DNA from 4 places in the Endozoicomonas sp. 2B-B genome. Region 2 is predicted to be linked to each of the others. Evidence: predicted binding sites of a transcription regulator. Region 2 holds the regulator's gene; each other region holds the start of a gene.
The links. The regulator FNR, encoded in region 2, switches genes on or off when oxygen is low (the NO sensors DNR and NnrR bind a similar motif). The targets are predictions, from matches to a motif close to TTGATNTANATCAA.
Positions count from the first base shown of each region.

Region 1: the regulator FNR is predicted to act here: its motif matches at 1,658-1,671, upstream of ACOMHB_RS25590 (OmpW/AlkL family protein).
Region 3: the regulator FNR is predicted to act here: its motif matches at 1,584-1,597, upstream of nagE (N-acetylglucosamine-specific PTS transporter subunit IIBC).
Region 4: the regulator FNR is predicted to act here: its motif matches at 2,165-2,178, upstream of ACOMHB_RS13065 (cytochrome ubiquinol oxidase subunit I).

Region 1 is NZ_JBLZMU010000002.1:304,544-307,693, reverse strand. It holds gene rnr (ribonuclease R) at 1-1,513, opposite strand, end outside; gene ACOMHB_RS25590 (OmpW/AlkL family protein) at 1,749-2,420, shown strand; gene ACOMHB_RS25585 (adenylosuccinate synthase) at 2,466-3,150, opposite strand, start outside.
Region 2 is NZ_JBLZMU010000001.1:2,544,156-2,547,305, reverse strand. It holds gene ACOMHB_RS10545 (hypothetical protein) at 1-565, opposite strand, end outside; gene fnr (fumarate/nitrate reduction transcriptional regulator Fnr) at 884-1,642, shown strand; gene ACOMHB_RS10535 (adenine phosphoribosyltransferase) at 1,674-2,216, shown strand; gene ACOMHB_RS10530 (hypothetical protein) at 2,627-3,150, shown strand, end outside.
Region 3 is NZ_JBLZMU010000001.1:5,144,375-5,147,524, forward strand. It holds gene nagE (N-acetylglucosamine-specific PTS transporter subunit IIBC) at 29-1,411, opposite strand; gene ACOMHB_RS19170 (YgjV family protein) at 1,727-2,242, opposite strand; gene hemA (5-aminolevulinate synthase) at 2,268-3,150, opposite strand, start outside.
Region 4 is NZ_JBLZMU010000001.1:3,429,363-3,432,512, forward strand. It holds gene cydB (cytochrome d ubiquinol oxidase subunit II) at 1-320, opposite strand, end outside; gene ACOMHB_RS13065 (cytochrome ubiquinol oxidase subunit I) at 333-1,907, opposite strand; gene ACOMHB_RS13070 (hypothetical protein) at 2,406-3,150, opposite strand, start outside.

The DNA of each region.
Region 1 (3,150 bases), on a different contig from region 2:
GCCGCTTCTCCATAGAAGGCCCTTCATGCACGCGATAGAGCCCGGGAATCTTGTGTTTCTGAAGGAATTTGGCCGCACAGACATTGGCGCAAAGCATGCATTCTTCAATCAGTTTGTGCGCGTCATTGCGGACAGCAGGGACAATCTTTTCGATTTTTCGGTTACGACCGAAAACGATCTGTGTTTCTACCGTTTCAAAATCAATAGTGCCACGGTCAGAACGAATACTTTTCAGAACCTTGAACAGGTTATAGAGTTCTTCTACATGGGGAAGAACCGCTTTTCGTTCGCGACGTAAAGCCTTGCCCTCATCACTGAGTGGCTTTGATAGCATTTCCCAAACCTGGGTATAAGTCAGACGGGCATGGGAGCGGATCAGACCCTCGTAGAACTTGTAACCGGAAATTTTTCCATTGCCACTGATGGTCATTTCGCACAGCATGGCCAGACGATCCACTTCAGGATTCAGAGAGCAGAGCCCGTTTGACAATACTTCCGGCAACATGGGAATAACATGTCCCGGGAAGTAGACAGAAGTGCCCCTGTTATAGGCTTCTTTGTCCAGTGCTGTTCCGGGCTTCACGTAATGGGAAACATCAGCAATGGCTACAAATAAACGCCAGCCGCCGCTTTTTTTGGGTTCACAGTAGACTGCATCATCAAAGTCACGGGCATCTTCGCCATCAATGGTAACGAAAGGCGTCTCTCTCAGATCAACACGGTGCTTTTTGTCCCGCTCAGCCACTTCCGGCTTGAACCGGGCCACCTGCTCTTCCACTTCAGGAGGCCACTCATGAGGAATGTCATGGGTGCGTAATGCAACGTCCACTTCCATTCCGGCATCTTGTCGTTCACCCAACACTTCTTTGATCAGGCCCATCGGCTGAACACGTCGGCCAGGCTGCTCAAGGATTTCAACCAGAACATATTGCCCATGGCTGGGCATCAAAGGGCCCGGCTTGATGAGAATTTCGCGATCAATTCTGGAGTTTTCCGGTACGACAAAAACATTGTCGTTTTCTATGTAAAAGCGACCCACCAACTGGGTGGTATTACGCTCTATGACTTCAACAATCTGACCTTCAAGTCGTCCTCTGCGGTCCACTCCGGTTTCACGAATGACCGCACGATCACCATCAAAAGCCTTGCGCATTTCACGCCATGAGAGGTAGTAATCTTCGCCGCCCTCATCAGGAATCAGGAATCCATAGCCGTCCTTATTACCCTGAATACGCCCTTTGATCAGATCCATTTTACTCAACAGACCGTAGGTTCCCTTGCGGGTTTCCAGTAGCTGACCATCACGAATCATAGCTTTAAGGCGGAATAACAAAGCTTCCTGCTGCTCAGGCAGAGTTACACCCAACTCACGGCACAGTAACTTATGGCTTGCCGGAGCCCCTCTCTTTTCCAGAGTCTCCATAATAAAAAGACGACTGGGAATCGGGTTGTCGTAGCGAGCTGCTTCATCAGCAGCCTGGGAGTCCAGTTCTTTCCACCCTTTTTTGGGCATAGGGTTTATTAACCTCTCTGTGATCACATAATGTCTGTATGCAGTGTAACCCTACTCCGGGTAACTAGCGCGCATCTTTGCTTAGTATGCCCACACTTTCAACTTAATTCCTACCGCATATGCGTTGGCAGACACGACGATGCATTGATTCAGATCAATATTGCACCACGAACAACTAATTAAAATGTTAATAGTTAACAAAGAAACTTTCTACACACACCTACAAGGGACCACCATGAACAGAAACGTTCTCTCACTCACTATTGCTGCAGCAATTGCTGTTTCTGCTACCTCTGCTCAGGCTTATGAGGCCGGAGATTTTATTTTCCGGGGCGGAGTAGCCAGCGTTCAGACCAATGTTGACAGTGGGGGATTAAAAACCAACGGGTTTGAGGAAAAAAACAAAACAGTTGACGTCAATAATGACACTCAGCTGGGACTCTCCTTTACCTACATGCTGTCGGATAAGTTTGGTGTTGAGCTGCTGGCAGCGACACCGTTCAAACACACTCTGAAAGGAAAAGGTGATCTGGCAGGATTGGGAGATTTTGCCGAAGTTAAACACTTACCACCGACTTTGAGCCTGCAATACTACCCGATGGACAAAAACGCCAGGTTCCAGCCTTACCTGGGACTTGGTTTGAACTACACCGTTTTCTTCAGTGAAGATTTCAAAGGCTCCGCCAGTGATACCTTCAGCGATCTGGAACTGGACAGTTCATTGGGCCTGAGTGGACAACTGGGCTTTGACTATCAACTGAACGAGCATTGGGCCGTGAATGCTGCTGTATGGTATATGGACATCAATACCACAGCGAAGTTCAGGGACGACTCTGGACACCGCTACAAGCTGGACGCAGAACTGGACCCACTGGTTTACATGGCCGGTGTTTCTTACAGGTTCTGATGGCGAAGAAGCCCCCGCCGCCAGTAAATCCGGCGGGGGACCGGATCAGCCGAAAGGCTGTTCCAGAATAATGGTTTCTACACGATCCGGGCCGGTAGAAACGATATGGATAGGTGTTCCCACCACTTCTTCCAGACGGCGGATGTAGGCGCGGGCATTTTCCGGCAGATCATTCAGGCTCCTGGCACCAAATGTAGACTCACACCAGCCGGGCACTTCTTCATAAACCGGTTGAATTGCTTCGTACTCTTCTGCATCCACAGGGGTCGTAATGGACTCACCCCGGGCATTCTTGTAACCGGTGCAGATCTTGATAGTTTGCAGGCCATCCAGAACATCCAGCTTGGTCAGACAGAGACCGGATACGGAGTTGATCTGAACAGACTGACGCAGAGCCACAGCGTCAAACCAGCCACAACGACGGGGACGGCCAGTGGTCGCACCAAACTCATTGCCTTTCCTGGCCAGGTGCATACCCACATCGTCAAACAGCTCGGTCGGGAAAGGACCAGAACCGACACGAGTCGTGTAAGCCTTGGTAATACCCAGAACGTAGTCCAGATAGAGAGGGCCAAAACCACTGCCGGTAGAAACACCACCGGCTGTGGTGTTGGACGAAGTGACGAATGGGTAGGTACCGTGATCAATATCCAACAGAGAGCCCTGAGCCCCCTCAAACAGAATGTTGTCACCCTTGCCATGGTGCTCATGAACCTTGTCGGTCACACGC
Region 2 (3,150 bases):
ACTTCAGCGCGTCTTCTGCCTCACGGAGCCTTCTATCCAGAGCCTCTGCACGCTCAGACTCTCTTAGCTCCAGCTGTTCCCGAATGATTCTCTGGGGTTGTGCATGGGTAATGACAAAATCAGTCAGTTGCTTTGAACGTGTTTCCAGCTCGCCTGAATGGGTCCGCAGATAAAACAGGTAGCCCACCCCTGAACATACAGCCAGTCCGGCAGCAACAGGCACCGATACAGAAGCGGCCCCGGCGGCAAAAGCACCGACGACTAGAACCCCGGTTCCCTTGGCTATCGTGACAGCAATTCTGCGGCCATCCCAGATCGCACTTTTTTGAAGCCGGATACGATGCGCCTCTTCAAGCTCAGCACACTCGGCCTCTTCGAGCTTTAATGCTCTGAGTTCCTCAATTGTCAGCTCACCCTTTCTGGCCATCAGGATTTGCTTTTCCTGTGGTGAAAGATCATTGAACGTCAAATCCTCAGCGGCAACGAGTTCCTCAAAGGTTCGAGGTTCAGCCACTTGCACGGTTGGAGTAAACAGAATCCCTGTCACTGAGCTGAGCAGACTCATGGCGTAAATCTCCCTGATTTACGAAATTGTATTCAGTACAGTTATCGACACATTGGCGCTGAAGAACATCTTTCTTGCATCATAGGTATTGATAGCGTTCACAGCCTTCTCATCAAGCTCAATGACTTAACTGCCAGGCAACTGATCAAGTACAACATTTTTTTAGTGCGGACTTATCGCAACCCAGTAAGTATTTTCCGAAAAAGCCTTAAGTATGAAGGAATTACGCTTTAGTCTCGGAAAGCACAGACTTACACTTTGGTAGCATTTTCAATAGAATCGTCAGCGATTTCGCCAATACGACTTTGAGGCCACTCAATGACGTCAAAGCCCAATGTACGACAACCTGGCCATGTGGCCTGCAGAGACTGCAGTCTTAGCTCCCTCTGCCTACCTCTGGCATTGAATCTACAAGACATTGACCAGCTTGATCGCATCATCAAGCGAAGCCGCCCTCTCAAGAAGGGGGAACACCTGTTCCTGGAAGGAGACCGGTTTACCAGCGTCTTCGCTGTCCGTTCCGGGGCCTTAAAAACTTATACCGCCACCAATGAAGGTGAGGAACAGATTACGTCTTTCTATCTTCCCAGTGAGATATTGGGCCTGAGTGGTCTCGATACTGACGTCTACCCGGTCTCTGCTCAGGCCATGGAAACCACCATGATCTGTGAAATCCCCTTTGACCAGCTGGAAACGCTATCCGACCGATTCCCGGAGTTGCGTCGTCATATGATGCGTCTGATGAGTAAGAAGATTCGTGAAGATCAGCAGATGATGATGCTATTGTCCAAGAAAAACGCTGATGAAAGAATTGCGACCTTCCTGATCAACCTGGCCAGTCGTTTTCGTCGCAGAGGCTTCTCATCCCAGTCATTCCGCCTGTCCATGTCCCGCAATGAAATGGGCAATTACCTGGGACTGGCTGTAGAAACCGTTAGCCGGGTATTTACCCGGTTCCAGAAAAACGATCTGATCTTCGCAGTGGGCAAAGAAATTGAAATCCGTGACCCGATTCAATTATGCTCCCTGGCGGGTGGAAAGTCTGTCGGTTTGGAACAGATTATCTCCTCCGCATAAGCGCACCAGGAACGGACATTAAGGGAAAGATATGATCGTTGACGAAGCTTATCTGAAAGCACAGATTAGAACCGTTTCTGACTGGCCAAAGCCCGGCATTCAGTTTCGGGATGTGACCACTCTTTTCGAGAACCCCAAAGCCTGGCGGTCGGTCATGGACAGCCTCATTCATCGCTATTTGGATGTTGAGTTTGACCGGATCGGCGCTCTTGATGCGCGGGGCTTCCTGATAGGCTCTGCATTGTCATATGCCCTGAACAAACCACTGATCCTGTTTAGAAAAAAGGGAAAGCTGCCCTACAATACTGTCGCTCAGGATTATGAACTTGAGTACGGGAAGGCAACGCTTGAAGTTCATGCAGACACTATTAAGAAAGGCGATAAAGTCATTCTGGTTGACGACCTGATTGCTACAGGTGGCACTTTGCTTGCGGCCGGTCAACTGGTCAGACAACTGGGCGGACAAATTCTGGAAGCAGCTGCCATTATGGATCTTCCAGACCTTGGTGGTTCAAAGATACTAAATGAAGCAGGAATTCCTGTCTTCTCACTGTGTGAATTTGAAGGGGAATAGTCCCCTTCTTTTCTTTCATGCCCCTCATATAAGTACTCAACCATACGAAATCATATTTTCTGACTTATTGTTCAGGCACTCGCGGCAACTGCTCCTGCGTTGCTCTAGCTCCTGCATCCATGCAGTCGTGATGCGTTGCAACTCTGGTCACATAGCCTACTATGTTCCCGTCGTTGCGCCTTGCAGAGTACCTGCCCTATAAGCCAGAAATATTCGATTCCGTATGGCTGAGTACTTAGTGCTTTTGCAATCTCCTGATATTCAGTTTTATCGGAAAATGACCATTAAGAGCTTTTGTGGTTTCCACACCCGAAGTATTCGTTGGTTAAATTTTACTGTACTTAAGAATTTTCTGAGTGCTACGATAATCTCAATAATGAAAATAATGCTCTAAGACAAAGGAAATCCCAATGGGTATTTGTGCAAAGGAGCTGCGCCACTATGTTGTTCGCCCTACCCTGAAGCATTTGAGAATGTGGAGTCCTACTGCAGAAAACCTGCTGCTGGGAACTGCGGCCAGAGAATCCGGCCTGGGTTTTCATCTTAAACAGGAGCATCATCAAGCTCTGGGAATTTATCAAATCTCACCCAGAATGCACCGTAATATCTGGGATCACTACCTGGCGAAGAAATCCGACCTTTCCAGTTTGATACGGGGACTGGCCAGCCAGAGAGAATTTCTGGCTCATCCACATCTGGAATTAGCGACCAACCTCTCTTACGCTACCGCCATTTCCTGGATGATTTATTATCGAACCGAAAAGCCTATCCACAAGGTACCCCATGATGATATCCATGCCCTGGGTAAGCTCTGGCATAATTACTATCATCGCCACCACCCAGGCCCCGTCGAGAGCTTTGTGGACAGTTACAGGGCTTTGATAACGAATTCTACTGAGACAGAAAAGACAGTGTCAGAGAGCCTGAAGACTCC
Region 3 (3,150 bases), 2.6 Mb from region 2:
TCTTTGAGTCAGGGCAAAATAGCTATTGTCAAGCCATCAGGGCGTTTATTTCACCCGCAATGATCTCAGCCTGAGGCCCAAGAATCACCTGCAGGTTATTTTCACCCAGCTTCACCACACCTTTGGCACCCATGGCTTTCAGGCCAGCTTCATCGATCAGGTCACGATTGGCCAGAGTCAGACGCAGACGGGTGATACAGGCTTCAACAGAGGTCAGGTTGCCCTCACCGCCCAACAGTTCGATGAAACGCAGAGCGCGCTCCGAACCACTGACTGCTTCAGAAGATCCTGCTGTTTCCGGCTCCTCGTCTTCGCGCCCCGGTGTCTTCAGGTTGAAAGCCCTGATAGCGAAATAGAAAACACAGAAGTAAATAACAGAGAAAGCCAGACCAATGAACACCAGGGTCACAGGCTTGGTAGCCAGCCCCCAGTTCAGAGCCATATCCAGGGCACCCGCAGAGAAACCAAAGCCATGCAGAACACCAAACATATTGGTGATTACCAGAGATAAACCTGTCAGCACGGCATGAACAGCGTAGAGACCTGGCGCCAGGAATACGAACATGAACTCCAGAGGCTCAGTGACACCGGTCAGGAAGGCAGTAGCACCGACAGACAGCAGAACACCACCCACACGGGCACGATTTTCTTTAGGCGCCGCCAGATACATAGCCAGCGCAGCAGCTGGCAGACCGAACATCATGACCGGATAGAAGCCCGCCATAAAAGTACCGGCAGTGGGGTCACCGGCAAAGAAACGAGGCAGATCGCCCGTAACTACCTCACCGGCAGCATTGGTGAATTCACCGAAGCCAAACCAGAAAACAGAGTTCACAACATGGTGCAGACCTACCGGAATCAGGCCACGGTTCAGCACTCCATAGGCAAACTGTCCAATGGGGCCAGACTCAGAGATACCATTAGCAAATGCATCAATGGCAGACTGGATGACTGGCCATACATAACCTGCTGCTACAGAGACCGCCAGAGCAATCAGACCGGTCATGATCGGAACCAGACGCTTGCCACCAAAGAACGCCAGATAGGGTGGCAGTGCCACCGCATGGAAACGGTTGTAACTATGACCGGCAATAATACCGGCAATAATGCCGCCAAAGAATGACATATCAATGTCGGCATTGATGGTCTTGGCCCCGGCAGTCAGGACAAAATAGCCAACTGCACCCGCCAGCACCGCTGCACCGGCATCGTCCTTTGACAGTCCGGCAGCAATACCCATCGCAAACAGCAAAGGCAGGTTACTGAAAATAGCGTTACCCGCTTCTGCGACAAAGGCAATATCCAGCAAGTCAGGCTGCCCAAGACGCAACAGGATTGCCGCAATAGGCAGAGTGGCGATGGGCAGCATCAATGCCTTACCCAATCTCTGCATATAGCCAAGAATGTTCAAAATAGTTACCCCTTAGATATTAACGTCACTGCACAAACCTCAATCAAAACCCCATGGAACTCAAACAGGCAGACAGTTGATGGGCAGCGCATGGTTTGGGACGAAATGTAACCGGTCACAATGCACCAGTTCAACTGTGTTGTGAAGGTTTCGTAAAGAGATTAACCGGTTATTGACCCAGAGCAAAAAAGCAAACAGAACATGTGGCATCAGTAGTCATATATGACACACCACAATAGAGAGCACCTCAATGAGGTGCTTAAGCGATGGGAGCCAGATGTCTGTTCATTAGCTGGAATGAAACAGACGTAAAGCTCAGTACTCGGACTTTGTCACTATTGGGCTCTTGTTGTAGAACCTCAGGTAGGCCACGATGTTACTGAGCAGGAACAGCACTTCCATGACGACGGCCATCGGGGACAGGACAAGAACGTTGTGGCTCAACCAAACTACCGCACCCACCATCATGATCAGTCTCATCTCACGATCGTCTTTACTGAATGCGCCTATCGTTTGCAGGCAGGAGCCGACGAACGCCACGAGACTGATGAAAGACTCGTAGGTAACAAAGAGTGTCACACCATTGACAATCAAAAACAGGTTTCTTACCCCGGGCCGAGACGTAAAGTAACTGGTCAGATAGCGTATTGACGCAATCGTCATAACCACGGCCGCTGTGAAAGCATTGAGCAAGTAAAAGTGCGTCGCAATCAACGCTCCCGCAATAAACAGGCACAACACCACGTGTTTGCGTGTTTTGAACTGGAAAGACAACAGGTCAAACACAATAGCGATGGATACCAGGATCTGTGAAAGCGTGTAATTATCCATGTTTACAACCCTTGTTCACTCTGGCTCACCCAAGCGCAACAGTTTGATCGATTTCTAGCTCAACGAACACGCTCTTGATTGCCTCAGCGAGGTGACGAATATGCGTCTCGGTGTGATTGGGCGTTGCATTGATCCGGAAGCGCTCGGTGCCTACCTCGACGGTTGGTGAGTTGATCGACTGAATGTAAATCCCATGCTTGCTCAGCAGCAGATCGGCCGCTTGTTTGCATTTCCGGGCGTCGCCGATCTTGACTGGCAAAATGTGCGTTTCTGAGCATCCCATGATGGGAATGCCCAACTCCGCAAAAATCGCGCGCAAGAGCGCTGTATTGAACTTGAGCTTCTGGCGCTCAGAGTCCGAGGCTTTCAAGTGGTTGATGCTGGTTAAACAGGCTCTGGCGATGCTTGGAGGCAATGAAGTGGTAAAGATAAAGCCGGACGAAAACGAGCGAATAAAGTCGATAATGGTTCGGTTGCCAGCAACGTAACCACCAATCACGCCGATGGCTTTCGCCATGGTACCTTGTATGATGTCGATATCCGATTCGTGGCCCAAGGCCTCCGCAATACCCGCCCCGCGTGCGCCGTACATACCTATGGCATGTACTTCATCCAAATAAGTCAAGCATCTGTATTTCTTCGCTAGTGTAACAATCCCAAAGATGTCGGCAATGTCACCATCCATAGAGTAAACGGATTCAAAGATGATCAGTTTCGGGCAATCGATGTCGACGGTTTTCAGAAGTGACTCGAGGTGGTCTGCGTCATTGTGTCTGAAGATGTGCTTTTGGTTTTTAGATGAGCGAATGCCATTAATGATGGAGGCATGATTCTTTTCATCAGAAAAGATTATTAGCTCTGGGAACATCCTCAGTAAACATTGCAAGGTGGCATCGTTTGAAGAGTAA
Region 4 (3,150 bases), 890 kb from region 2:
GAGCGATAATCAAAGGCCAGCGGACGGACAATCAGTGCGAACAGAACCAGCAGCATGGCCCAGTAGAAGCCAGAGAAAGCTGTGGCATAAACGATAGGCCAGGCCGCAAACAGTGCGCCACCTGAAGTGATCAGCCAAACCTGGTTGCCGTCCCAGTGAGGGGCGACGGCATTGATCATGATACGACGCTCTTCGTCGGTTTTGCTCATGAAAGGTAGCAGGTTGGCGGTCCCCAGATCGTACCCGTCCATTATGGCAAAGCCAATGAACAGGACACCGATCAGAACCCACCAGATGAATTTGAGAACTTCGTAGTCCATAAGGGCCTCCTTTTATGCCTGAGCCATATCGTCGGTACGATTACGTTCAAAGTGGTAGCGGCCAGTGTGCAGGCTGCTAGGACCTTTGCGGGCATATTTAACGATCAGGTAAATTTCGATAATGATGCAGATACTGTAGAGCGCAGTAAAACCAATGATGCTGAGCCAGAGGTCTGCTTCTGTCCGGGTAGAAGCAGACAGATAGGTAGGCAGTATGCCTGAGATCGACCAGGGCTGACGACCAAACTCAGCAACGAACCATCCCATTTCACTGGCAATGAATGGCAGTGGCAACGAATAGAAACAGAGTTTAAGGAATGTTGGGCTGTTGTACTCAGTTCTGCGGGCTGTCTTGTAGAAGGCGGTTACAAGCAGCAGGAGCATCACAACACCGAGACCCACCATGATTCTGAAAGAGAAAAACAGTGGCCACACGGTCGGAATAGCCTCTTCTGCAGCCTGCCGAACCATTTGGGGTGTCGCGCTTCGAATGTCGTCGGTATATCGGCTGAGTAACAAGCCATAACCCAGGTCATCCACGACTTTATCAAACTCGCGACGATTGTCGGGTGTATCTTCACCATTTTTAAGTTTTTCAAGCAGTTCGTAGGCTTTGATACCATTGTTGATTCTCTGAATCTTGTCGTCGATCAGATCTTTGATACCCAGTACTTCTGTGTTTGTTGAGCGGGTTGCGATTATGCCCATGACGTAAGGGATTTTGATCGCGTAATCTGTTTTCTGCTCTTCCTGGTTGGGGAGTCCAAAAACAGTAAAAGCGGCCGGTGCAGGTTCGGTGTCCCACTCGGCCTCAATCGCTGCCAGCTTGACCTGCTGAACGTCTCCCAGTTCATAACCGGATTCATCGCCTAGCAGAAGCGTAGAGAGGATGGATGCCAGACCAAAGCCTGCGGCTACCGCAAATGAACGACGTGCGAAACCTATATCACGGCCTTTAAGCATGTACCAGGCACTGATAGACAGTACAAATATGGCACCTGTTGTATAACCGGCAGAAACCGTATGAATAAATTTCACCTGAGCTACAGGGTTCAGAATCAGGTCAGCAAAGTTGGTCATTTCCATGCGCATGGTTTCATAATTGAACTCTGCACCCACCGGGTTCTGCATCCAGGCGTTAGCAATCAGTATCCACATGGCCGATAGGTTAGTACCTATAGCCATGAGCCAGGTACAAGCCAGATGCTGAACTTTACTGAGTCGGTCCCAGCCGAAGAAGAACATGCCGACAAACGTTGACTCGAGGAAGAAGGCCATCAGGGCTTCAATGGCCAGTGGAGCACCAAAAATGTCACCAACATAATGGGAGTAGTATGACCAGTTGGTTCCGAACTGAAATTCCATGGTGAGGCCGGTAGCAACGCCGAGTGCAAAGTTAATACCGAACAATTTACCCCAGAATTTGGTCATATCCCGATAGACTTGTTTGCCGGTCATAACATAAACCGACTCCATGATCGCCAGAATGAAGGTCATGCCCAGGGTCAGCGGCACAAAGAGGAAGTGATAGAGTGCTGTCATCGCGAACTGGAATCGCGACAGGTCGATGATTTCGTCTGTAATCATGGTGCTCCTCGTTTATGACAGTGTTAAATCAAATCCGTACTGGAAATCAGAAAATGCATGCTGCCACAGAGGTCCTTTTTGTGCTGCAGTTACCGCGCATTCTGGATAATAGATACATGCTAAATGCATGTATGTGGCCGGTGCGCCGGTATATACGAGTTTTAGATGGGTCTGGATCAATCTGTGGCTGGTTAAACAGATTTGTGGACATGTTACTCGGATTTGTTACGTATATGAACTACAGTAGGACGCAAAGTTTGATCTTCATCAAAAATGTTTAAAATATATTGTTATCCAGGTGTTTTTTAGGGATATAAATGTTTTTTGTTTGAATATAAAGAATAAATCACTGTGTAAAAACGAAACATTCGAAATGTAAAGTGAATTTTTGGCTATAAGGAATGCTGATAGATGTAATAACTGTCTATCAGTATTTCTGATTGGCATATAGAAAATATTTGCTCGGTTGATTGTTATCAGGATGGGCTGAGAGGTGACTCAGCCATGGCTTCTGGCAGAGCTGTATTTGCTGATGACTTTATTGGCGTTGTATAAGTCAATTTGCCATTTGTTACTGGCAGGGGGAACTTCGATGGGCGAAATATTATCCAGTGAATAGCGAGCGCTCATAGGGCTCTCGAACTGGGCAATGAACTGTAATCGTTTCAAATCGGCCTGATAGGTGTGTACCAGGAAGTTAATGGTTCTCTCACTCAGGGGGACGCGATAGTAACGGATCAGGTTCTGGGCCAGTTTCTCGGCACTGGCCGAGAGGTTTTTGTCAACATCTGCGGCCAAAGCTTCTCCCAGCGCTGCCTTGGTCCTGGCGCTCATACCGGGCTCAAGAAAAGCCAGGCTGGAAGCATTGGAACTCTCAATAGCCCTCTGAATCTGTGGGTCATGAAGATGTATGTAAGGGTCTAGAATAGTTGCCACCTCGATGGCCACCTCCCTGGCACGTGTTTCTGTCAGGTATCTCCGTGCAGGCGACAGGGAGTGGACTCGATGGCTATCTTTTCTCAAGCGGGTTTCCTTTGAAAACGCTTCCAGACGGTTGGCAACCTCCATTCTGGTATCATCGTCCAGTTCGATACTCTGCTCTGAAATAGTCAGGCTGCGTTTTAAGTTCTCTTTAGGGTTGTGCTGATGGAGTGTGGAGAGTTTTTGCCAGTACTTCAGGGCGCGTTTGAGTTTGTCGCTGTCCCGTCCCTGTTTCAGGTAGGCGCGGTGAGCTTCATTGTAG